DNA from 3 places in the Rhodoferax ferrireducens T118 genome. Region 2 is predicted to be linked to each of the others. Evidence: predicted binding sites of a transcription regulator. Region 2 holds the regulator's gene; each other region holds the start of a gene.

Region 1 (8,208 bases), 2.2 Mb from region 2:
ATTCGCCGCCCCGGTATGGCCGGTCGAATTGTTGGGGGTGTGGCACATTACGCAGCCAGCGCCGTTGTTACGGGCACCGCTGTGGAAGGACGGAGCGACACCCAATTGGCCGTGGCAGCTATTGCACTTATCACCATCGACCACGGCGCGACGAGCGGTGTAACCGGTTGCAGTCATCATGGCGAACTTGGGCTCGCGCAGGCGGATGCCCTTCGGATAGGCTGCATTGTTCAACTGAACAAAACCGTTGTAGTTGATGCCCAGGCCGGCCGTAACCATCTTGGCGTTGTCCGGAATGATCTTGTTCACCACCACGGTGTACCAGCCATCTGCAGCGGGAGCACCTTGCGTTGCCACGATGTCGCTGACATGCACGGATTGGCTTGCATTCCAGTCGACCACTGTGCTGCCATCCGCTGGTTGACCATCCTGCGGTACACCGTAGGCCAAATAGATGTCCGGTGTGCCGTCAACACCGGTAATCAAATTACCCGTGGTATTCAAAGTCACTGGCGCACCGTCTTTCAGGACACGGTAAACGACAGTGGCTTTTTTGGCGCCTGCGGCACCGGCAACCGTGACCGATTTGATTTCAAGACCAATCTTGTAGACACCGGCTGGCAGATTCAGTTGCGAAGCCAGCGGGATCGACGGACCTTGGCCCGACGGGAAACCGGGGGTGGGCACGTTATCTGCAGTGTTCAACGGATAACCACCACGGCCATTCGCGCCGGTCGGATCAACCGTCACGTGGTAGACCGAAGCGATCGAACTTGCGTCGTGGCAAAGTGCACACAGCTTGTCGTCAGCCTTGGCACCGCCAATGTGGTTGGCACCCGTGGCAAAGTTGACATTGTCATGGCACGAGCCGCACGCAACCAGATTCGGGACATTCTTCCAGTTGTCGCCTTGCGCCGTCTTGTTCTTGGCCGTAGCGGAACCATCATGGCACTTGACGCAGTTGGTGATCGGTTGTGGGTAGCCGATTTCGTTGAACAGGACGTTGGCGTAGTTGTAGCCGGTCTTGGTCAACTCTTTGCCCTTATGAAGTGCGTGCACGAACATCGGGAAATTACCGACTGCCTTGTCGTTGATCCGGTACGTGCTGCCAGAATAGCCGGTAGATGTGGTGGCTGCTTCAGCGTTGCTGTACTTGCGCTGGTCACTGTGGCAGACCACGCAATACCGGGTGTCAACACGACCACCGCCATGAAACGCCAGCTTGCTGTGGCATTGGTTGCATGAGGCAATCGCCACAATTTCGCGCTGCGTGTCGGTGTCAGTGACGACCTTGCCGGAGGCAGGGATGAAGTCATAAATGACGTTCAGCGGGTTCTTCATGGCAACCCCTGGGGTCACCTGAACGGCATCGGCCGTGTTGGTGCCGGTTCCAGGCGCATTGCCCGAAAGCTGCAGCACCAGACGGTGGGTCAGAGTCGGATCGTAGGTCAAGTCGCCCAGGTCGGCGGCCTTGTTGGCGCCGGTCAGGGTGAGCGCCGCAACCACATCCTTGGCCTTGGTGATATCTCGGTAGAAGGTGTATTTGTAGCTACCGTCACCGTTGTCTACCAGCGTGCCGGTGTTGTCGGTGGTGGGTTTGCTGGCGGTGATAGCGGCGGTTGATGTCTCTACGGTGGTCACGTTGTAGCTGACCCACTTGCTGGGGCTGCCGTTGGCCGCTGGTACCAATTTGGCCAATGCGAACGCCAGGTTGGGATAACTTGCGAACTTTGCAGTAGCGCTCTTGGAGGTGCTACCCAGACCGATGACGGGGGCGCCAGTGGCATCAGTCACCTTGAAGCTGACGACCGGCGGGCTGGCGATGGTAACGCCAGTGACGACACCGGTAAAATTGGCATCCGCCCACTGTGCAGGCGTAAGGGCTGCGACACTGACTGTGGGAACGGCAGGTGTGCCAGCGGGGCCAGTCGCCCCGGCAGGTCCGGTCGCGCCGGCCGGGCCAGCAGCGCCATCGCTACCACCGCAACCAGCAATGGCAGCCGCGAGCAAGCCCGCCGCAGCGAACTTGAGCCAATGCGGCCCCGCTCTTTTTTGACTTGAAAGTTCAGAATATTTCACTGAGAACTCCTTAACGTTGATACAAACTTCATTCCGTGTTTACACATCTTTACGTGCGTATGCGTTTGTACTACTTTAGAAAGAGTTTGGCGCAGTGAACAAAGTGAGTTATTTGCGCTAGGTCAAGCGCAACATATATCACTTCATCCTTATTTGTATTGTTTCCGAATGAATTGGCAAGGGTCGTTTTTGCGACCCAGCCAGGCAAAAAATAACCCGGGTACGTCGCCGTATCCGGGTTGTTTTCTTGAGTCCGACTGTCGGGGCACTTTGCTCAGTACCCCAACTCGGCCTGTCTCAGAATGCGTGGATCATTTGTGAACGACCGCGGCATCAAACTCCTTGCCAGCACTGTGACACACGGCGCACGATTCACCCGCCGTGTTTGCTGCAGTGCGTAGCACCAGGATCTGACCGCCGTTCAGGGTCATGTGGGCCTGGGCTGTGGCCGCGTCATGGCAGCTGACGCAGGCGGCAGTGAACGGGGTCGTCACCTTGTCGTACACATTCGGCTGTTTGAGAGCGTTCACCGCGTCGGTCGTGGTCGTGTTCGCCGCAGCAATGTTTGCCTCAAATGAACTCACCAGCGTGTTGGCCGGAACCGTGCTGTAAGTACCGGCTTTGTGGCAGGACTCGCAGTTGTTCAGAATGCCCGGGAAGCCGATTTCGTTGCCGTCGATCAATGTGATCGCGCCGCTTTGTGTACCAGCAGTCAAGTTTACCGAGGCCCCGCGATTGCGTGCAATGGCGATCGGGTTGGTACGGTCCTTGCCAGCATGGATACCGTGAATCATGTCCTTGAAGTTATTGGAGACCTGCGGGAATCCCAAAGCGCCGTTCACCGCGGTCTTGACAACACCCCAAGCCGTCAGGATGGCATCTTCTGCAGTCGTGAACTTCCAGTTGGCAAGCGTGACGTCTGGTATACCCCGGCCGCTGGTGACCAAGCCAGGGTTGTGGCAAACGAGACAGACCACAATGCCTTCAGAGCCAAGACCGATGTTGCGGTTGCCGCCGTGTCCTTCAAACACCTCGTGACAGTTGCCGCACTTGTTAGGCTCCACCACAGAACGGCGTGCTGCGTCGGTACCCACCATCTTCACGACCGACAGGGTGTGGCGAGCGGCTGCAGGCGCAACCTGGGTGAAATAACCTTGCAGTGCCACCGTACGAAGTACCGCACCGGTGGGGAAGACATTGGCAGTACCAACGATGGTTGCGGTGTAGTACCCGCTGGTGTCAGGACCGGCCAAGGTGCCCACAGTGGTGGCCTTGGCTGTGTCCAGCAAGCTGGCGATCGACACGCTGACTGGCTGGGCGTTACTTTGGCCATTGCCCAGGTTGTTGTAGTCGATCGGCGTGGTGACACCATCCTGCGTCTTTGCATAGGCCAGCAAGAAGCCTGGCGCACCGGTGAAGCCCGTCAACGGATTGGCCATGCCTGCGGCTGGGGCCAAGAAGGTAACTGGCGTTCCGTCGGCGGTAATCTTGAACACGACCGTGACGCTGGTCGCAGTGGCGGCGGCGGACTTGATTTCGTATTTGAAATTCTTCAGTCCGACCGGAACGGTCGGGTTATGCGGCGATGCATTTTCGGCAGCGTGGTAGGTCGGAATGGTTACTGCATCATGGCACAACACGCATTGGGCGTTATTGGCCTTGGCACCACCAACGTGACCGGTCTGTGTGGTTCCAATTGCGACTTTGGCTGCAAGATCCTTGGCCTTGTCAGCCAGTGTTGCCCCGGTGCCAGTGGCAAAGTTGATGCCGTCATGGCAGGCGCCGCAAGCGAGAAGGCTGGGCACGCTCTTCCAGTTGTCGCCATTGGCAGTCTTGATCGCCGCGGTCGCAGAACCGTCGTGGCAGGTCGTGCAATTATTGACATTCTGCGGGAAGGTGACTTCATTGAACAGCATGGCGCCGCCATTGGCGTTGTAGTTGTAGCCTTGCTTGACCAGTCCGTTACCCATGTGCAGTTTATGCAGGAAGTTGGGCAGGTTACCGACAGCCCGGCCATTGACAACCGCTTGCTCGGCACGTTTCTGCTGCGTTGTACCCGTTATGCCACCAGTCAAGGTGAAGCCGCTGGCAGGCGCCTCCATGCTGAACGAGTATCTGATCTGGTCAGTGTGGCAGGTCACGCAATAGTTGGGATCCTTGCGGCTGCCATGCGCCAGAACTTGGCCCTGGTGGCAGGAACTGCAGGAATCGATTTTGACGATGTCGCGCGAGGCGGTCACCGCCGCGCCATCGGGCCGGAAGTTGTACACGGCGTTTGCGGTGTTGACCATATTGACTGAAGCGGGTGCTCCGGTGCTGTTGGCGGTCGGATTGTTGCTGCCCGTGCCAGGAGCGGCACCGCCGAGTTGAATCCCCAGACGATGAGTCAGGGTCGGGTCATAGCTCAGGTCGCCCAGGTCAGCTTTCTTGGAAAGACCATCAGCCGTGTCCGTTAGGCCGGCGACGAGGTCCTTGACCTTGGTGACGTCGCGGAAGAAGGTGTATTGGTAGCTGCCGTCACCGTTATCGACCAGGGTGCCCTGTGTGTCGGTGGTTGGGTAGGTGCCGCACCAGGTGGCTGCGGCAGTGGCCGTCTTGTTGCACGAAGCAGTGGCGGCAATGGTGCCTCCCTGCTCTGCGACGGTGACGGGCCTGATAACGTTGTAGCTGACCCATTTGCTGGGGTCGCCATTGGTGCCGGGCACCAGTTTGGCCAAGGTGAAGCCCAGATTGGTCAGTCCCTTGACGGTGGCGGTTGAACTTTGGGAGTAGTTGGCAAGGCCCACGATCGCTTTACCAGCCGCATCCTTGACGGTGAACTTGACAACCGGGGCGCTGTTGATGGTGACGCTGGTCACCGTGACCTGGGGCGCAAGCGATTGCCAGGCGGCTGCAGCTGCAGGCGTTGCCGCAGTGGTGTTGCTACCGACATTCACCAGGGCAGTGAGGTCCACGCCAGGGGCACCAGGAGCACCAGGGGCGCCAGGGGCACCAGTTGCACCGGGGGCACCATCGCTGCCACCACCGCAACCTGCAATGGCGACGGCTAGCAAGCTCGCTGACGCGAACTTGAGCCAGGTCGACCGTAGTCGACTTCTACTAGACAAATCAGGGTATTTCACTGAGGACTCCTTAACGTTAATGCCACATTGACACATGCTTTATAAAACTTTACATGTGGAAGCGTTTGTACCATTGCACGTGCCGTTCGTCTATCAAGGAGTGATGGGATGTTTGTCTTAGATCAAGCGCAATGCTGTTACAACTTGGCACATTCGACTAAGCGCTGCAGTCGTGTACTACTGAACCAGCAGTTAGGGCGCCTGTCAGAATTTTTGCGTGTGAGGCATGACATTTCCGCAATGGAGTTTTTATGCCTCGCAACCTCAACAAGTTCGCAGTCAGCGGCAAAGCGGCCTTGCTAGATTGGCCAGAGGCTTGTCCTGATACCCAGCAATGGACAGGCGATTCTTGCTGTGCCAAATGACGAAAGGCACATGTTCCCGGGTGGCCAGGCGCGGATCCCCCGGGGAAAATTCTAACCCGCTCAAGCGGGCTACTTCAACAGATAGATATAAGTGACGCCGATAAAACTGACGGTTTGGTTCGGATTTTGTGTCACCGTTGTGCCGTCTGAATATGCGAACTGCGCGCCGTTATTGTCCCAAGCCCAGTCATTCACGCTAACGCGCTGGTGCACCAGATCAACACGTACCGAAGAGCCTTTCTCTAGCTCGTACTTGCCGAACAATTTCAGCGCGGTCTGGCGATAGACCACATCTGGCAAACCCCCGCTGCTCACGAGCGTTTGCTTGTAGACACTTTTGTCATCTACGTAGGACAGGTTGCCACCGACCAGGAGCTTGCTGGCAAGTTTGCCAGTGAAGCCAAGACCAACACCGGTGTTCGTGTTGTCAAAAGCAATCACGTAACCAGCAGGGTGCGACTGATTCAAAGTTTGCAGGCCCTGGGACACATAGCCGTTCAAGGCCCATTTGTCAGACAACGCGTAGCCCCAATCAACGCTGAATTGATTCATGCGGGTATCGTGCAAACCGTAAGTGCTGGGCGTACTGAACTTGTCTTTACCTTCTTCAGCGCTGAACTGAAGGCTCAACTTCTCGCTGGGCTGCCAGTCGGCAAACAACTTGATCTTGTCGCGCTGGCGATCGGCCAGTGTCGGCATGAAGATGGCGCTGGACAGGCTGGTGGCGGGGTCGGCAACCTCGGTGACTCCTGTCGCACTGCTGCTGCCCTGCAACCAGTTTGAGCCGTCACGTTTGCTGCTGGACACACTGATCGCACCGCTCAAGTCATTTGTCAACCGGCGGCGCAGCTCTGCACGCACGCCCGTCTCCGTCGTCTCCTGGCGCAGTGGGATGAAGCCCGACACCGCACTGGTCGCGGTGAAGGCGCCGCGATCAATGGATTCGTAGTCTGCACCCAGGGTGCCGCGATAGTCACTGGTGAATTGCCAGCTGGCCTGCAGCTTGCCCTTGATCTTCTTGCTGGAAAGATCGCGGTTGGTGGCGGACACGGCAGTTGCACCCGCACCAGCGACGTTGTAGTTGGCAAGCGGCGTCTGGTCGTCCTTGTCTTCATAGCGCAGATCGGCCAGCAACGAGAGCTTGGGTATCGGGCGCGAGGTAATACCAATTTTGGCCATCGTCGTATTCACCTGAGCACCAAGATTCGCGACGCCTGCAGGGCCAATCAGACCGGCGCCGGCAAAGTCAGCGTTCTGTGTGGCTTGGGCGTAACCCAGCTTAAATGAGCCGTGTGTGGTGCCGGTGAAGTCGTAGCTGCCACTCAGGTCGAGTTGATGCGCCTGGTTGTCTGGCGCCAGAGCCAGTGAATTCAGCACTGGCGTGGTGGTGCTGGCGAAGCCACCCAAATTCGGCTGAAGCGCGGCGTTGTCATTGCGGTAGAACGAGCCATAGTAGCCGACGCTGAAACGCAGCTTTTCCAACGCATAACTCAAGCGGGCTTCGACCTGACTGTGGTTGGCGTTGATGGGCTCGGGCAGCATCAGCACGCCAGAACCCAGCGCGGTGTTGCACGACCCCGTGATCAGGGGGGAGCAGATCTGGCCGAGACCGAACAGCCGCGCACCCTCTTTATTTTCGGTCTTCAGATCGACTGCAAATTGAAGCCTTGGCGAGATGATCTTGGTGAACCCGAGCCCCAGGCTGGTTCGCTTGGTCTTCAAGTCAAGTTCGGCCCCCGTACCTTGAGGCACAACGACCACCTGCGGTGTCGTCGAACCGGCGCCAAGCAGGCCGGTATTAACCCTATTTGGATCGTAGTGAACCAACTCACCATAGTCGGCGGTGAACTTCCAGCTACCCGGATTCTTCCAGACCAAGCCCAGCTCACGCGTGTCGCCCAGCAGGTTCGAACCCGTAAATTGGACCCAGCTAGAGGTCTCTGGTTTGCGCAGGCTGTAGTCGATGTCCAGCATGCCGACGGCGCTTTGATCGCGCAAACCGTTGTATTGGCGAAACAGCGCCCGGTCGGCGTTGGAGCCGTCGACCGCGCCGAGGCCAACACTTATCGTGGTTTGTGCGGCGCTGGCAGCGTCATCCTCGGCCTGGGCCTGAACGGGGGCGAAAGCGGCACACACTGCCAAGGCAAGCGCGGTGCGCTGAAAGCGAAATGATGTAACGATACTGGTCATGATTGCTCTCCGTACATCAGCGCATCAAGAGCTGTGGGGTCGGGTTGGTGGTCGACGGATTATTGGAACCGTGAACCTGCGTGTGGCAGTTCAGGCAGCTACGGCCCTGCCAGATGGTGACAGAGTTCTGGCTGCGAGTGGCGCTCGTGAGCTGGCCAGGAATCGGGCCATCGCCGGTTTGGGCGTGCGGCGTGTGGCATTGCTGGCACAGCAAGGGCGGACGGGCCTTGAGCATGGACGCAACGGTTGTACCGTGAGCATTGTGGCAGTTGGAGCAGTCTTCGGTGACGGGTTCATGCGAATGCACGAACGGGCCGCGCTTTTCGGCGTGGCAGGTGTAGCAGGTGTCGTTGATACTGTCGCGCTTGACCAGCTTGGGGCCGGCCGATCCATGCGGGTTATGACAATCCGAGCAGCTCATTTTGCCCTCTGGCACCGGGTGGTGCGAAGGC
Region 2 (8,208 bases):
ACCAAGGGTCGTATTGCCGTGATGCCACCGATGGCAGCGGCTGTCGGCACGGCAGAAGATGTCAAGAACCTGGCACAGTATGTGTTGAGCCTGTCTGGTAGCCCACACGATTCTGTTCAGGCAGCCCTCGGTAAGGAAAAATTTGCTGTCTGCGCCGCTTGTCACGGTATCGACGGTAAGGGTAACCAGACACTTGGTTCAGCCAACTTGACAGACAACATTTGGTTGCACGGCTATGGCGAGGCTGCCATTGTTGCCATGATCAATGAGGGCAAGACAAACCAGATGCCCGCCCAGGCTGATAAGTTGACAGAGGCTCAGGTTCACGTGTTGGCTTCTTATGTTTGGGGGCTTTCCAACAAGGGCGGTATCGCCGCTCAGTAAGCTCTATATCATTAGTCTGGTAGTCACTCGGAAAGTACGCTGTTGAACAATAAGGCATTCGGCAATTACAAGGTCATCCCCATCGTTCATCAAGAAGGCTTTGAGCCGCCGCGTCCGCCCGAATCAGCGGATGACGGCATGCTCTCCCTGTACGCCTCGCACCAGACGATTTATCCGCGCAGTGTCTCGGGCCTGTTCTCCAACTGGCGCTGGGGCATGGTCTGGCTGACCCAGATCATCTTTTACGGTCTGCCCTGGCTGGAGTGGGGCCAGCGCCAGGCCGTCCTGTTTGACCTGGCCTCCAGGCGCTTCTACATCTTTGGCCTGGTGCTGTACCCGCAGGACTTCATCTACCTCACCGGTATTCTGGTCATCTCGGCCCTGTCGCTGTTTCTCTTTACGGCAGTGGCCGGGCGCCTGTGGTGTGGTTACGCCTGTCCACAGACGGTCTATACCGAAATTTTCCTCTGGATCGAGAAAAAGGTCGAGGGGGATCGCTCAGCGCGCCTGCGCCGCGACGCCCAGCCTTGGTCGCTGGACAGGGGCATGCGCAAATCCACCAAGCATTTCCTGTGGCTGGCCGTGGCGTTTTGGACCGGCTTTACCTTTGTCGGTTATTTCACACCGATCAAACAACATGGCGTCGACCTCCTGCAGATGAGCATGGGCTCCTGGGAAGTGTTCTGGACCTTCTTCTATGGCTTCGCCACCTACGGCAACGCCGGCTTCATGCGCGAGCAGGTCTGCAAGCACATGTGCCCCTATGCGCGCTTTCAAAGCGCCATGTTTGATAAAGACACGCTGATCGTCACCTACGACACCGAGCGCGGCGAGCCCCGCGGGGCCCGCTCACGCAAGGCCGATCCCGCCCAGTTGAACCTGGGTGCCTGCGTCGATTGCAGCCTGTGTGTCCAGGTCTGTCCGACCGGCATTGATATCCGCAAAGGCCTGCAATATGAGTGCATCGGCTGTGGTGCCTGCGCCGATGTCTGTGACGAAGTGATGGACAAAATGGGTTACGCACGCGGCCTGGTCAAGTACACCACCGAACACGCCATGCAGGAGCATTGGACCCAGTCGCAAACCTTGCGTCACGTGCTGCGCCCACGCATTCTGGTCTACACCGCCATTCTGGCGACGATTGTGATCGCGATGGTGACCAGTCTGGCGCTGCGCAAACCGTTCAGGGTTGATGTGATCCGGGATCGCGGTGTCATGGCGCGCGTGGTCGAGGCGGGCAAGATTGAGAACGTCTACCGTCTGCAAGTCATGAACGCCACTGAAACGGATCAGCGCTTCAAAGTCACGGTGTCTGGTCTACCTGGGCTTGAAGTAACCTCGGACAACGAATTGACGGTACCCGCAGCGCAGGCGCGCTGGCTGGTGGTGCGGACCCAGTTGCCACCCGAAGTGGCGCCGCCCGGCTCACATCCGATCAAATTCGAAATTGAATCAATTGACATGCATGTCCATGATGCAGAAAAATCCGTGTTTTTGGTGCCGCAATAAGGATAGTTTATGAAAAACGATACCCTCAAATCTCCTGAACCCTGGTGGAAGTTTGGCTATGTTTGGCTGGTCGTGGCTGGTCCGGCTATCGTGGTCGTGGCCGCTTTTGTTACTTTGTATCTTGCCGTGACGAGACCTGATCCGGTCATTACCGAAGACTATTACCGCCAGGGGATTGAAATCAACAAGACATTGGGAGATGATGCGCAGGCTGCCAGCATGGCACCAGCCCTGCAGGCCCGTAACCATGCGCAGACTGGCTTTGTCACCGGTTCCAAAGCTGTCCATAGGCCTTGAACGTAATGACCTCTGAAATACAGGACGCCCGATTATGTTGTCGCAACGCTTAATGTGGATTATCTGGCCTGCCTTTCTGGTGGCTGGTGTGCTTGAAGTGCTTGTATTTGCAATGGTCGATCCGCAGGACCTGCAGTGGTTCGGGCAACCCATCGGGTTTTCCCGTCAGGGTGTTTACACCATGGCGTTTTTTGTCTTTTGGGGCATCACCATGTTGGCCAGTGGCTTGACCACCTTGCTGTCGATGTCGCCGTTTGAAGTCAACCGCTGCCCTTTGCCGGCGAATGCACGCCCGGAGAGCTGCTCCAAGCAAGGGCGCTGCTGAGTCGGTTTTTCTCAGGCTGTTCCGGCACCGGATTTTGGATTGACAATATCCTTCAACGCGTCCGTGTTGAGGATGCGGACATGACGTTGTTTGACTTCCACGATGCCTTCTTCAGCGAATCTTGAAAATGTGCGGCTCACGGTTTCGAGTTTCAAACCCAAAAAACTGCCAATTTCTTCGCGCGTCATGCGGAGTATCAATTCTGACTGCGAGAAGCCGCGGGCGTGCAGTCGCTGAACCAGATTCAAAAGGAAGGTAGCCAGACGCTCCTCTGCGCGCATGCTGCCCAACAGCAGCATCACTCCGTGCTCGCGTACGATCTCGCGGCTCATGATCTTGTGGACGTGGCGCTGGAGTGAATTGACTGCGCGTGACAGCTCTTCAATACGATCAAATGGCATGACACAGACCTCAGCGTCTTCCAGGGCAACGGCGTCGCACGTGTGGTAGTCGTTGACGATTCCGTCGAGACCCACGACTTCGCCGGCCATTTGGAAGCCCGTTACCTGATCCCGTCCATCCTCGGAGGCTACACAGGTTTTGAAGAAACCGGTGCGAATGGCATACAGGCTGGTGAACTTCTCGCCATTGCGAAAAAGAAGAGAGCCACGCTTGACCGTGCGCCGCGCGGCGACCATGTCATCGATCAAATCGAGTTCTTCTTCACTCAGGCCCAAGGGCATGCACAGCTCCCGCAAGTTACAGTTTGAGCATGCGACTTTGATGGTGTGAGGGTTCATGATGTCATTTTGGCACTAATCATTGACCTGTCCTGATGTGGGTCAATTTTTTAGGTCTTACACTTCTTTATGATTCAATCTAGGTCAAGAGACGATTTCAATTATTGAGGCACATTTGTCAAAATTGACAAGGAATTTCCATGAACACAGCCGTTGCTGAACCAATTTCCGAAGACCTCATCCGTCGTTTCGATGTATCGGGACCGCGTTATACCTCTTATCCCACCGCGGACCGTTTTGTTGAGGCATTTTCAGTTGAGGACTATACCCAAGCCTTGAAGCTTCGGCGGGCTGGGGGGGCGGCCATGACGCTGCCATTGTCTTTATATGTTCACATCCCTTTCTGTGAATCCCTGTGTTATTACTGCGCCTGCAACAAGATCATCACCAAGCACCATGATCGGGCCGGCCCTTATTTGCGCTACCTGAGCCGCGAAGTCGATTTGCACACGGAGCAACTGGGTGTAGGACAAACGGTGACCCAATTGCATCTGGGTGGTGGCAGTCCCACTTTTTTGACGGATGATGAGCTGCGCGAGTTGATGGCCATGTTGCGGCGCAACTTTACCTTCGCCCCAAGCGGTGAATACTCGATCGAGGTGGACCCGCGCACCATCGACGCGTCGCGGCTCGATACCTTGGCCGAGTTGGGATTCAATCGTTTGAGCTTTGGGATTCAGGATTTCGACCCTGATGTTCAAAAATCGGTACACCGTGTGCAGCCGGCCGAACAGGTTTTTGCCTTGGTGGCAGCCGCCCGCGAACGCGGTTTTGATTCCATCAATGCGGACCTGATTTATGGCCTGCCTCTGCAAAGCCCGGAGTCATTTGACCGCACACTGGCGCAGGTGGTCGAGTTGCGGCCGGAGCGTATTGCCTTGTACGCCTATGCCCACTTGCCCGAGCGTTTCAAGCCCCAGCGCCGCATTCCGACCGTGGAGATTCCCAGCGGTGCGGCCAAGGTGGCCATGCTGGCGCGGTCCATGGCCGCTTTTATGGGTGCTGGTTATGTCTATGTCGGGATGGACCACTTTGCATTGCCGACGGACTCGCTGGCGATTGCCAAGCGGCAAGGTCGGCTGCATCGCAATTTTCAGGGCTACAGCACCCAACCCGATTGCGACCTGATTGGACTTGGCGTGTCGTCGATCGGCCGGATTGGCGCCACCTATAGCCAGAATGCCAAGACCCTGGAAGAGTATTACGACTATCTGGATCAGGGGCGCTTCCCCGTGGTGCGCGGCTTGGCGTTGACGCGTGACGACCTGTTGCGTCGCGCCGTGATCATGGCCATCATGTGCCAAGGGCAAGTTCTGTTCGAGTCCATTGAGTTGGCGCATCTGATCGAATTTCGCAAGTACTTTGCGCCTGAAATGGAAGCCCTGCAAAAGCTGGCGGATCAGGGCATGGTCACGGTGGACGATGTCGGCATTCAGGTCACTGACATGGGCTGGTTTTTTGTCCGCGCCGTGGCCATGGTGTTTGATCGCTATTTGCAGACCGACCGCACGCGCGCGCGGTTTTCCAAGATTATCTGATCGGGTCAATGCAATCCTCTCTGGCTGTCACCGCCTTGTTGATGGGCCTGGCCGGAGGGCCGCACTGCATTGCCATGTGTGGCGCTGCCTGTGCCGGGATCGGGCAAGCAGCAGGCCCGCGCAAGAATTCAGCCATGTGGAGCTTCCAGATCGGTCGGGTATTGGGCTATTCCGCACTCGGGTCGCTGGCGGCAGCCTCGATGCAGGGTTTGGGCTGGTTGACGGTGCAGTCGGCCGCGTTGCGCCCGGTGTGGACGCTGTTTCATGTCGCAACCCTGGTGCTGGGCCTGTTGTTACTCTGGAAAGCGCAGCAACCGGTTTGGCTGGAGCAGGCGGGCAAAAAAATATGGATTGGTGCACGCTCCCTGGCTGCCGGGCGGGGCCGGGGTGCGCCACTGGTGATTGGCGCTCTCTGGACTTTTTTGCCCTGCGGCTTGCTCTATTCGGCGCTGCTGGTTGCCGCTTTGACAGGCCATGCCCTTGAAGGCGCCTGGGTAATGGCCTTGTTTGCCTTAGGCACCAGTGTCTCCATGATGGCGGGTCCCTGGTTATGGCTGCGTTTGCGGGGTAATGGGGCTGGCGATTGGGGTGTGCGCCTGGCCGGTCTGGCATTGGCTGCCAGTTCGGTCTGGGCTTTGTGGATGGCGTATGCCCACGACGCCGCGCCCTGGTGCGCAACGCCTTGACGAGTCGTTTTTTGCCGACTCCGAGCGCCCGGTTTCAACGCGTCTTGACCCGGTCGCCGTCTTTGAGCTTGGTGTCCGGGTAGACGATCACCTGAGTATCCTTGGTCAGCCCCGTCTTGACCCAGGCCAGGGCACCGTTGCGTGCTGCCACTTCAATCTCTTTCAGGCGAGCATGGCCCTTGTCCAGCACAAAAAGGCCTGAGCGGGCACCAACCGGAAACAAGGCGCTGACCGGAATCATGACCGCGTTTTCCACGACTTGGACCAGCACACGCACATCCACCTTGAACCCGTCGCCCAATGCCTGCCATTTTTCGGGAGGCGAGGTGATGTCGATAATCGCATTGACGCGCTGTTCTTCCACCCCCAAAGCCGAGACTTTGGTGAATGCCGCCGGTTCGATGAGCCGAACTTGTCCTGTCAGCACGTCGGGTCCACCCCAGTTTGAGAGCTGCACCGCGGTGCCCGGCTTGATCTGCGCGGCATCTTCGGTCAGGATATCCACCACCACTTCAAGCTGGGTCGGGTCGCCCAGTTCCATGATCGGTGTGCCAGCCATCACGATGCCTTCACTTTGCTGCTGCACCTTCAGAACCTTGCCTGAGACGGGCGCCTTGACGTCATAGGCACGTTGCCGCCCACCCGGCGTGATCTGGGAGAACTGGCGCAAGGCAACGCGTGACTGTTCCAACTCATGGCGCGCGGCGGCCTCTTCTTGCCGCGCGCTTTCCAGCTCTTTCTCGCGCAGGCGCACGGCAAGTCGCCCGGTTTCATTCTGGTTGGGTGAAACAAAACCCTGTTGGGCAAGCGCTTCGCTGCGTTTGAGTTCCGCCTGCGCCTGGTCAAGCGCCGCGCCGGCTCGCCCGACGTTGGCCTGTGCCCGTGCTACCGAGGCCTGCATCGCACCAATGCGTGCACTTTGCTCGGCGCGGGTGCGCTCATCAAGCAGTGCCGGGGCCACGGGCCAGAATGTCGCGACGGGGGCGTCGCGCATCACCGTATCGCCTTGTTTGAGGAGGATGCGCGCCACGCGACCCGCCAGCGGCGCCGAGACGACATAGCGGTCGCGCAGGCGGGTCTTGCCGTCCTCCTGCACAGAACGTTCAAACCGTCCCTGGGTCACGGCCGCTATCTCGACTTCTGCCGGGGTCGGCATGAAGGCCCACCCCAAGAGCGCCAGCACCAGCAAGCCAACGATCCCAATCCATACTTTTCTTTTCATTCTTTCTCCAGTTTTCCTATTCGCGTGTTTTGAGCACACCGACCAGATCCAGCGTATCCACCCGGCGCCGCACAACCAGCGCGCTGACAATGCCGGCGCCAAACACGCACAGGACAGCGTAGGCGTAGGTGGCGGGGTGGATCACAAAAGGAAAATAAAACTCATCCGTCTTGATCAAGCCAACAATGGTCGATGCCAGAAAGTAGCCCAGTGCCATTCCCAATGGTGTGGCCAGCGCGATTTCAATCGCCAGTTCGCCCAGCAGAAAGGCTGACACCTCGCCCCGGGTGAATCCCAGCACACGCAGACTGGCCAGTTCCCAGGCCCGCTCCGCCAGCGCGATACGGGCGTTGTTATAGACCACACCGATGGCGATGACGGTGGCAAATGCGGTCAGAATGCCGCTGAACACCATCAGGTTGCGCGCGGTGACCTCCTCGATGTTTCGTTTCATGACCGACTTGCTGACGGCAATCGCTACCCGCGGCAGCTCTTTGAGTTCGTTCAATAGCTCTGCGTCATGCCCACGGTCCACGGCGACGGTGAGCTGATTGACAATATCGCCCTCCCGAAGGAGGGCGTTCAATGCGTGTCTTTCGATATAGGCGTTCATCCCCAGCATCTCGGTCACGACCCCCGCCACGTTGATGTCCAGCGCCTCACGCCGCCCTTCCAGAAACTCCAGGCGCACGGTGTCGCCCGGCTTGACCTTGAGCCGATCGGCCAGGCGGTCTGTCAGGAGTAATCCGCTGCGCGGCGGCTTGAAGACCTGACGCTCCAGACCGACGATACGGTGCAATTCGGGCTGTTCAGGTTTTCCCTGGATGGCGCCGCGCCAGCTGTGATTGGCGTTGACCAGCCGTGCGGCGACCGTGCGGACTCCTTCCACCGCCGTGACATGCGGCAGTTTGGCCATTTCATGCTGGATGCGGGTCGGCGTGGCCTCGATCAGACCGATCGATACGTCCCCACGCAGAACCTGATTGAACTGCGTGTCCATCAAGCCCCCGATGGAGTCGCGCCAGAACGAACCGGTGATCACGATCGCCATCGCGACTGCGATACCAAAGACGGTCAGCGCCGTGCGCAGCGGGCGACGTTCCATGGTGCGCAAAATCATGCGAACCGCCGGGGAGAACCAGTGCTGCAAGCCCCAGCGCTCAATCAGCATCGGTTTGTACAGACCAGGAGCGGGTGGGCGCATGGCTTCGGCCGGTGCCAGTCGCACCGTGGCCCGAATGGCCGTGAGTGTGGCCAGCACCGCCGCCGCCGTGGCCACGCTGATGGCGGCCAGGATCAGTTCGGGCCTGACGCGGTAGCGCAATTGCGGGAATCTGAAAAAATCGGCATAAATGCCGACGAACCAGTGCCCCAGCGTGGCGCCAATGGCCAGCCCCAGGGCCAGGCCGAACACCACGATGATCAGCACCAGTTTCAAATAGTGCAGACCGATGGCCCGGTTCTCGTAACCGAGCGCCTTCAGGGCGGCAATCTGTTCGCGCTGGGT
Region 3 (8,208 bases), 740 kb from region 2:
GTTCTCACTCACCGGCCAGCCCAACGCCATGGGCGGACGCGAAGTCGGTGGCATGGCCAATCTGCTCTCAAGCCACCGCGACTTGAACAACCCGGCGCACCGCGCCGAAGTTGCCGCGCTGTGGGGCCTGCCGTCCGTGCCGTCCAAACCCGGCAAAACGGCGGTAGAGATGTTCCAGGCCGCCGCCGATGGCGAAATCAAAGCCCTGTGGATTGCCTGCACCAACCCCGCGCAATCCATGCCCGACCAGGCCACCGTGCGCCGCGCCCTGCAGCGCGCCGAGTTTGTCGTCGTGCAGGAAGCCTTTGCCAGCACCGCCACCTGTGCGTTTGCGGACCTGCTGCTGCCCGCCACCACCTGGGGCGAAAAAGAAGGCACGGTGACCAACAGCGAGCGCCGCATCAGCCGCGTGCGCGCCGCAGTGGCGCCCCCGGGCGAGACGCGGCACGACTGGCAAATCGTCGTCGATTTTGCGCAACGACTGCAAGCAAACACCCTCTTCCCTTACACCTCACCCGAATCGATCTGGAACGAGCACCGCGAATCCACGCGCGGTCGCGACCTCGACATCACCGGCATGTCCTACGCCCTGCTGGAGCACACCCCCCAGCAGTGGCCCCTGCCCGAGGGCGCCACGCAAGGTAAGGCAAGACTGTACGAGGACGGCCTCTTCCCCACGCCCGACGGCCGCGCCCGCTTTGTCAACACGGTCTACCAGCCCGTGGCCGAGCCGCGCGAAGCACGCTACCCGTTTTCACTCAGCACCGGGCGTCTGCGCGACCAGTGGCACGGCATGAGCCGCACCGGCACGCTGGGGCGCTTGTTCGGCCATGTGCGTGAGCCCGCCCTGCAAATGCATCCGCAAGACATGGCGCGCCGACTCCTCTCGGAGGGTGATCTGGTCCACGTCACCAGCAAACGCGGCTCGATTCTGGTGCCGGTGCAAGCCAGTGCCGAGCTGGGGCTCAGCCAGGTCTTCATGGCGATGCACTGGGGTGAAGAATTCCTGAGCGGCATCAGCACCACCGGCCAGCGGCTGGCCGGCGTTAATGCCCTGACCACTTCGGCTTTTTGCCCCGACTCCAAACAACCCGAGTTCAAACACGCAGCGGTCAAGGTCCTGAAGGCGGAACTGCCCTGGTCCCTGCTGGCCATGGCCTGGCTGCCCGCCAGCCACCTGCAGTCGGCTCGCCATGAGCTGCAGCAATTGATGCTGCAGTTTGACTATGCGAGCTGCGTGCCTTTCAGCAACAACACGGCGCTGGATGCTGCCGGCCAGGAGCGCAGCGGTCTGCTGTTTCGGGCCACCGCGTTTGAGGCGCCGACGGACGCGCTGCTGGCCCAGATCGAGTCCCTGCTCAACCTGGACAGCCCCTACGTTTTGCGCTACGCCGACAAGAAACGCGGCCAGCGCCGCGCTGCGCTGTTGCAACACCTTGACGCATGCACCACGCTGGAAGCCTTCATGCTGGCCGGCGACACCCGCGCCCAAAGCTGGATCAGCACGCTGCTGCAGGACGAATTGCCAGCCCAATCGTATGGTCGCGCCCTGCTGCTGCCCGGCGCCAGGCCCCCGGTGCAGGTGGTGTCGCGCGGCAAGCCCGTGTGTGCTTGTTTTAATGTGACCGATGTGGCGATTGAGGCGCAGTTGCGCCACACCAAGGGAACAGCGCAGGAGCGGCTGGGCTCGCTGCAGGCCACACTGAAATGCGGCACCAATTGCGGCTCCTGCATGCCCCAGTTGCAGCGCATGGTGCGCGACAGCCCGGAAATTGACGCTCAGGACCTGGCGCCTTCAGGTACAGCTCAAAAAAACACCCTGAGAGCACACATGCTCTCAGGGTGACGATGCAGCCAAATCAGCCCTGCCGCATCAGCCCATGTGCAGACCGCCGTTCACCGAGAAATCGGCGCCGGTTGAGTAGCCACCCTCGTCGGAGGCAATCCAGGCAATGATGGAGGCAATTTCGCTCGGCTCGCCCAGACGCTTGACCGGTACCGTGGCAATGATCTTGTCGAGCACATCCTGACGGATGGCCTTGACCATGTCGGTCCCGATGTAGCCCGGGCTCACGGTATTGACTGTGACGCCCTTGGTGGCCAGCTCTTGCGCCAGCGCCATGGTGAAGCCGTGCATGCCGGCCTTGGCGGCCGAATAGTTGGTCTGGCCGGCCTGGCCCTTGGCCCCATTGACGGACGAAATATTGATGATGCGGCCCCAGCCTTTTTCCACCATGTCGGCCACCACTTGCTTGGTGACGTTGAACATGGAATTCAAGTTGGTTTCAATCACCGCATCCCAGTCATCACGTGTCATCTTGACGAACATGCGGTCGCGCGTGATGCCGGCGTTGTTCACCAGCACATCAATGCTGCCGTGCTCAGCCTTGGCCTTGGTAAAAGCTTCGACGGTGGAAACCCAATTGCCGACGTTGCCGACGGAGGCATGGAACGTAAAGCCCAGTGCCTGCTGTTCGGCCAGCCATTTCGCATGGTCACGTGTCGGGCCGCAGCCCGCAATGACCTTGAACCCCTCTTTGTGCAAACGTTGGCAAATGGCGGTACCGATGCCTCCCATGCCCCCCGTGACATAGGCTACTTTTTGACTCATATTTTTTCTCCTTTGATTGAACGAATCCACTTGTACGACTGCAAAACACTATAGCGACTAATCCCGCCCGTCGCATTGCGGAAAACACTAACGCGAGCACCGCACCGGGCACAGACTCCAGCAGCGCCCGCGCTGTCCCTTAACGCTCGATCGTCAGCGCCACGCCCATGCCACCGCCAATACACAGAGAAGCAAGGCCCTTCCTGGCGTCGCGGCGCTGCATTTCATGCAACAGCGTGACCAAAATACGGCAACCGGACGCACCCACCGGGTGCCCGATGGCAATCGCACCGCCGTTAACGTTGAGTTTGGAGGTGTCCCAACCCATTTGCTGATTGACGGCACAAGCCTGCGCTGCAAACGCTTCGTTGATTTCCATCAGGTCAAGGTCGGCGGCCTTCCAGCCCGCGCGCGCCAGCGCTTTTTGAGACGCCGGCACCGGGCCCATGCCCATCAGGGCCGGATCGACACCGGAGGTGGCAAAGCTGGCAATGCGGCCCAGTGGTTTGAGCCCCAGGGCGGCGGCTTTCTTGGCCGTCATCACCATCACGGCAGCGGCGCCGTCGTTGATGCCGGAGGCATTGCCGGCGGTCACGCTGCCGGCCTTGTCAAAGGCGGGACGCAGACCGGCCAGAGCGGCCGCGTTGGTCTTGCGGTTCAAGAACTCGTCGGTGTCAAAGACAATCGCATCGCCCTTCTTCTGGGCAATGCTGAGCGGCACGATTTCGTCCTTGAACTTGCCGGCGTCTTGCGCAGCGGCGGCCTTTTGCTGGCTACCCAATGCCAGCGCGTCCTGCATTTCGCGCGTGATGCCGTATTTCTTGTTGACGTTTTCAGCCGTGATACCCATGTGGACCTGGTTGTAGACGTCCCACAAGCCGTCGACGATCATGGAGTCGATCATCTTCCAGTCGCCCATGCGCTGACCGTCCCGCGAGCCGAGCAACACATGGGGTGACGCGCTCATGTTTTCCTGGCCGCCCGCAATCACAATGTCGCTGTCGCCGTAAGCCACCGCTTGCGCGGCCAGCATCACAGCCTTCAGGCCGGAGCCGCAGACGCAGTTCACGGTCAGTGCCGGGGTTTCAATCAGCAAGCCACTCTTGATCAGCGCCTGGCGGGCCGGGTTTTGACCCGAACCGGCCGTCAGCACCTGGCCCAAAATAACTTCACCAATCTGATCCGCGCTCAAGCCCGTGCGCGCCAGCAAGGCTTTGATGACGGCGGCACCCAGCTCGGGTGCTGGCGTTTTGGCCAGGGTGCCACCAAATTTGCCCACGGCCGTGCGTGCGGCCGAAACAATCACGATGTCTTCCATATTTGTCTCCTGAAGTGTGAAAAGAACGATTACAAAAAAACGAAAATTTATGCCTTGGCCTTGACGTAGCGGCCGGGGGCCGCCTCGATGGCCCTGTATTTGCCTTTGCCATATGTCTTGGGCGCGGGAATCTGCTTGCCCGCATGGCTCACTAACCACTGAGACCAATCCGTCCACCAACTGCCCGCTTGCTCAGTGGCGCCAGCCAGCCATTCGGCGTGCGCTTGGGGCAACTTGCCGTCAGAGCGTAACCAGTGGCTGCGTTTGTTCTTGGCCGGTGGGTTGATCACGCCCGCAATGTGGCCGGAGGCCCCCATCACGAAGCGCTTTTTACCGGGCAAAACCTGAGTCGATGCGTAGGCGCCGCCAATCGGCACGATATGGTCTTCGCGCGAGCCATAAATATAGACCGGCATGTCCACCAGTCCCAGATCGACCTTTTCACCGCAGACCACCGCTTGGCCGGGCTTGACCAGCCTGTTTTCCAGGTAGGTATTGCGCAAGTACCAGGCGTAGTACGGCCCCGGCAGATTGGTGGAATCACTGTTCCAGTACAGCAGGTCAAAAGGCGGCGGGGTTTCACCCTTGAGGTAGTTGCCCACCACGTAGTTCCACACCAGGTCGTTGGGGCGCAAGAAACTGAAGGTGCTTGACAGGTCTTTCCCTTTCATCAAGCCGCCCTGGCCCATCTCCTGTTCCCGGTATTTGACAAACGCCTCGTCGATAAAGACATCCAGGATGCCGGTGTCGCTGAAATCGAGCAAGGACGTGAGAAAGGTGGCACTGGCAACCGGCTTTTCGCCGCGCGCCGCCAGCACCGCCAGTGCCGTGCCCAGCATGGTGCCGCCAACACAAAAGCCCAGCGCGTTGATGCTCTTGGCCCCGGTGATGTCCTGCGTGACCGTGATGGCTTTGATCACCGCATCGTCAATGTAGTCATCCCAGGTTTTGTGCGCCAGCGAGGCGTCCGGGTTGCGCCAACTCACCACAAAGGTCCGGTGGCCCTGCGCCACGGCGTAGCGGATCAGCGAGTTATCCGGCTGCAGGTCCAGGATATAAAACTTGTTGATGCAGGGCGGCACCAGCAGGAAGGGCTTTTCATACACCTTGTCAGTCAGCGGCTTGTACTCGATCAGCTGGAACAAGTCGTTCTCGAACACCACCGCACCCTCGGTGGTCGCAACGTTTTTACCGACTTCGAAAATGCTTTCATCGGTCATGGACACATGGCCCTGGCGCAGGTCATGGATCAGGTTGGTCACGCCCTTGGCAATACTCTCGCCCTGGGACTCGATCGCCTTTTGCTGCGCCTCGGCATTGAAGGCCAAAAAGTTGCTCGGCGCGGCCGCTGCGGTCAACTGTTCAACCGCGAAGCGGATGCGGGCCCGGGTCTTGGCATCGGCCTGCACGGCATCGGCCAGTCCCATCAAGGTGCGGGTGTTGAGCAGGTAAGCCGCGGCCGAAAAAGCCGCCATCGGATTGTTTTCCCAGGCCTTGTCGGCAAAGCGCCGATCCTTGGGCTGTGTGGTGCCGTGCAGGCTTTGACCCCAGAGTGTCGCCGCCTCCTGGAGGAACTGCTGTTGCAGCGCCTGCAGTTTCTCGGGGGCAAAACTGATCTTGGGCGGCGGGCTGCCCGGCGGGATCAACCCCTTTGCTGCCTGACCCAAATCCATGTTCTGGAACGACTGGAAAGCGTTACGCCAACCCTCACCCAAAGCCTGTTGAAATTGCTGGGCCGATTGCCCCAGAATTTCCGGAATATCCTGCGTCATGTGATGTCCTCTCTCAGGTTCGCGTTCTTATAAACGCTCTAGTATCCGGGACTGGCTCGTCCAAAACTTGACTTTTTTCAATCCGATACTAACTTACTCATTTATGTACATCGTGCCCCTTGCCTGGTTGTATGTTGCGCTCATGATGGCAGTGGCAGAAGCCACCAATTCAAACGGCACGCTGTTGGGCGCGCTCATCACCTTTGTGTTATATGGGCTGGTTCCGGTGGCTCTGGTGGTTTACCTGATGGGCGCACCGTCCCGCCGCCGCGCCATCAAGGCCAGAGAGGCCGCAGAGTTGGCCAAGATGACGGCCGGAAAAGCGTCAGTCCAGCCAGATGCAGGCGGCCATGCGGCCACTGACGCGGTCACGCCGGTGCGAAAAGAACCTTGACGTTTGGCCGACCGTGCACCATGGGCTTGTGCCGTCGTTGCCGTAGATTTCGGTCACACCCAGGGCACGCAGCCGCAAGCGGGCCAGGCCCTGCAGATCCGCCAGCCATTTGCCGTCGCCCTGCGGCCTGAACATGGCCCGCGCTTGCCCGTTCTGCGCCACAAACGCCGCGCGCACCTCATCGCCGACCTCAAACGCCTGCGGTCCAATGCAGGGGCCCAACCATGCTATTATTTCAGTAGCTATAGACGATTTATCCACGGGGGCTAGAGCCCTGAAAGACTCTATAACCTGCTCCAGAATGCCGCGCCCGCCCTGCCCGGCCAAGCCACGCCAGCCAGCATGCGCCGCCGCCACCAGACTGCCCCGTTTGTCGGTCAAAAGCACCGGCAGGCAATCGGCCACCATGATGGTGCAGGCCACGCCGGGCTGAGCCGTGAGGCAGCCATCGGCCACAGTGCCATGTGCGGTATCGACTGAAACCTGTTCGACCTGCGCACCATGAACCTGCGACAAGAAAACCGGCCGCGCGCCCAGTGCCTGTTCCAGTTGGAGGCGATTGGCCTGAACCGCCAGCGGGTCGTCGCCCACGTGATCACCCAGATTGAACGCGTCATACGGTGCCACCGACTGGCCACCGGCACGCGTGCTGCACACCGCATGCACCTTGCCGGGAGCGGGCCAACGGGGCATCAGCCAGTCGGGAGGCAAATTCACGTCTGACTCAGTCGTTTTTCAGGCCTGGCCGCGCCCGGCTGCCCTCACGCATGGCTGGCACGCACCTTGTCATAAGCCGCCAACAACTTGTGGTGCATTTCACAACCATCAAGCGCCAGGCCCGGCGCATTCAAACCCATGAAACGGTCGGTCTGCATGATGAGCGCGTGCGCCTGCGCCACGGCCCCGGCACCGTACAACTGGCGCAAGGCGTCCATATACGGTCCACTGTCACCCATCTCGGCCAGATTGATGATGCTCTCGATGCAGGCGTAAACCGCGCGCCGTTGCGGGTTGAGCTGCGCAAAGTGCTTGATCCAGTCGCAGCCCTCCAGCGTGGCCGCTTCATCACCAATGGCCAGCGCCAGCAGGGTCTTGAGCTCGCCCACGCGCAAGTCGCTCCAGAAAGAGCCGGCATCGGCGGCCAGCCCGATCACGCCGGCCACCGGGCGCTGATCGGCCAGCGCCGACTCGTTGAGCGTATCGAGCAGGTCTGAACATTCTTCGTCGTCGAGATCGGGCAGATTCAAAATCGCCTCGCGGATGCTGTTGCCCACGCTGTTGTTCTCAAACGCCAGGTCATCGACCGGATAAATCTCGGACATGCCCGGCACCAGAATGCGGCAGGCATAGACGCCCAGGTGGGTGAAGTCGGCAATGTAGATGTCGCGCCCGTCCTTGTGAATGCGATCCACCGCCCAGGCGTAATCCTCGGCCGTGGTGTTGCTGAAGTTCCAGTCGACAAACGCGTGATCCGGCTCGTCGCCCAAAAATTTCCAGTGAATCACACCGCTGGAATCGACGAAATGGATTTCGATGTTGGTGGAGCTGCCAACCTCTTCCAGATCAAAGCCCGGTGCCGGAAAGCCTGCCAACGAATCCAGCGCACGGCCCTGCAGCAGCTCGGTCAACGCACGCTCCAGCGCAATCTCAAAGCGCGGGTGGGCGCCAAAACTGGCAAAGCAACCCTGGTCTTCGGGGTGCAACAGCGTCACATTCATCACCGGGTATTGGCCGCCCAGCGAGGCATCTTTGACCAGAATGCCAAAGCCGGCTGCGCGCAGTGCCGCAATACCAGCCGCAATGCGCGGATAACGTGCAATCACGGCCTGCGGCACATCGGGCAGGCAAATGCCTTCGCTGATGATGCGGGCCTTGACGTGGCGCTCAAATATCTCCGACAAGGCTTGCGTGCGCGCCTCCGCCTGCGTGTTGCCGGCCGACATGCCGTTGCTGACGTACAAATTGCCAATCACATTGACCGGGAAGTAGGTCACCGCGCCGTCGCGCTGGCGCACATAGGGAATGGCGCAAATGCCGCGCTCGGCATTGCCGGAGTTGAACTCCACCAGGCTGCTGGCTTCAATACCGCCTTCGGGGTTGTAAAACCGATGCA

The links. Region 2 encodes FNR, which switches genes on or off when oxygen is low (the NO sensors DNR and NnrR bind a similar motif). Its sites were predicted from a motif close to TTGATNNNNATCAA; they were not measured.
Region 1: a site for FNR is predicted at 5,314-5,327, ahead of RFER_RS20670 (OmcA/MtrC family decaheme c-type cytochrome). Genes of this name have one in related genera too.
Region 3: a site for FNR is predicted at 5,769-5,782, ahead of RFER_RS12945 (PHA/PHB synthase family protein). Genes of this name have one in related genera too.

What each region holds. Positions count from the first base shown of each region.
Region 1 is NC_007908.1:4,547,922-4,556,129, forward strand. Features, by position in the region: gene RFER_RS20665 (OmcA/MtrC family decaheme c-type cytochrome) at 1-2,079, opposite strand, end outside; gene RFER_RS20670 (OmcA/MtrC family decaheme c-type cytochrome) at 2,391-5,033, opposite strand; gene RFER_RS20675 (MtrB/PioB family decaheme-associated outer membrane protein) at 5,636-7,756, opposite strand; gene RFER_RS20680 (DmsE family decaheme c-type cytochrome) at 7,773-8,208, opposite strand, start outside.
Region 2 is NC_007908.1:2,076,675-2,084,882, forward strand. Features, by position in the region: gene ccoP (cytochrome-c oxidase, cbb3-type subunit III) at 1-384, shown strand, start outside; gene ccoG (cytochrome c oxidase accessory protein CcoG) at 427-1,893, shown strand; gene RFER_RS09780 (FixH family protein) at 1,903-2,190, shown strand; gene RFER_RS09785 (hypothetical protein) at 2,225-2,515, shown strand; gene fnr (fumarate/nitrate reduction transcriptional regulator Fnr) at 2,527-3,255, opposite strand; gene hemN (oxygen-independent coproporphyrinogen III oxidase) at 3,396-4,793, shown strand; gene RFER_RS09800 (sulfite exporter TauE/SafE family protein) at 4,802-5,479, shown strand; gene RFER_RS09805 (efflux RND transporter periplasmic adaptor subunit) at 5,514-6,701, opposite strand; gene RFER_RS09810 (FtsX-like permease family protein) at 6,718-8,208, opposite strand, start outside.
Region 3 is NC_007908.1:2,819,594-2,827,801, forward strand. Features, by position in the region: gene RFER_RS12930 (nitrate reductase) at 1-1,846, shown strand, start outside; gene phbB (acetoacetyl-CoA reductase) at 1,874-2,611, opposite strand; gene RFER_RS12940 (acetyl-CoA C-acetyltransferase) at 2,751-3,929, opposite strand; gene RFER_RS12945 (PHA/PHB synthase family protein) at 3,977-5,701, opposite strand; gene RFER_RS12950 (hypothetical protein) at 5,805-6,095, shown strand; gene pgeF (peptidoglycan editing factor PgeF) at 6,027-6,788, opposite strand; gene ycaO (30S ribosomal protein S12 methylthiotransferase accessory factor YcaO) at 6,857-8,208, opposite strand, start outside.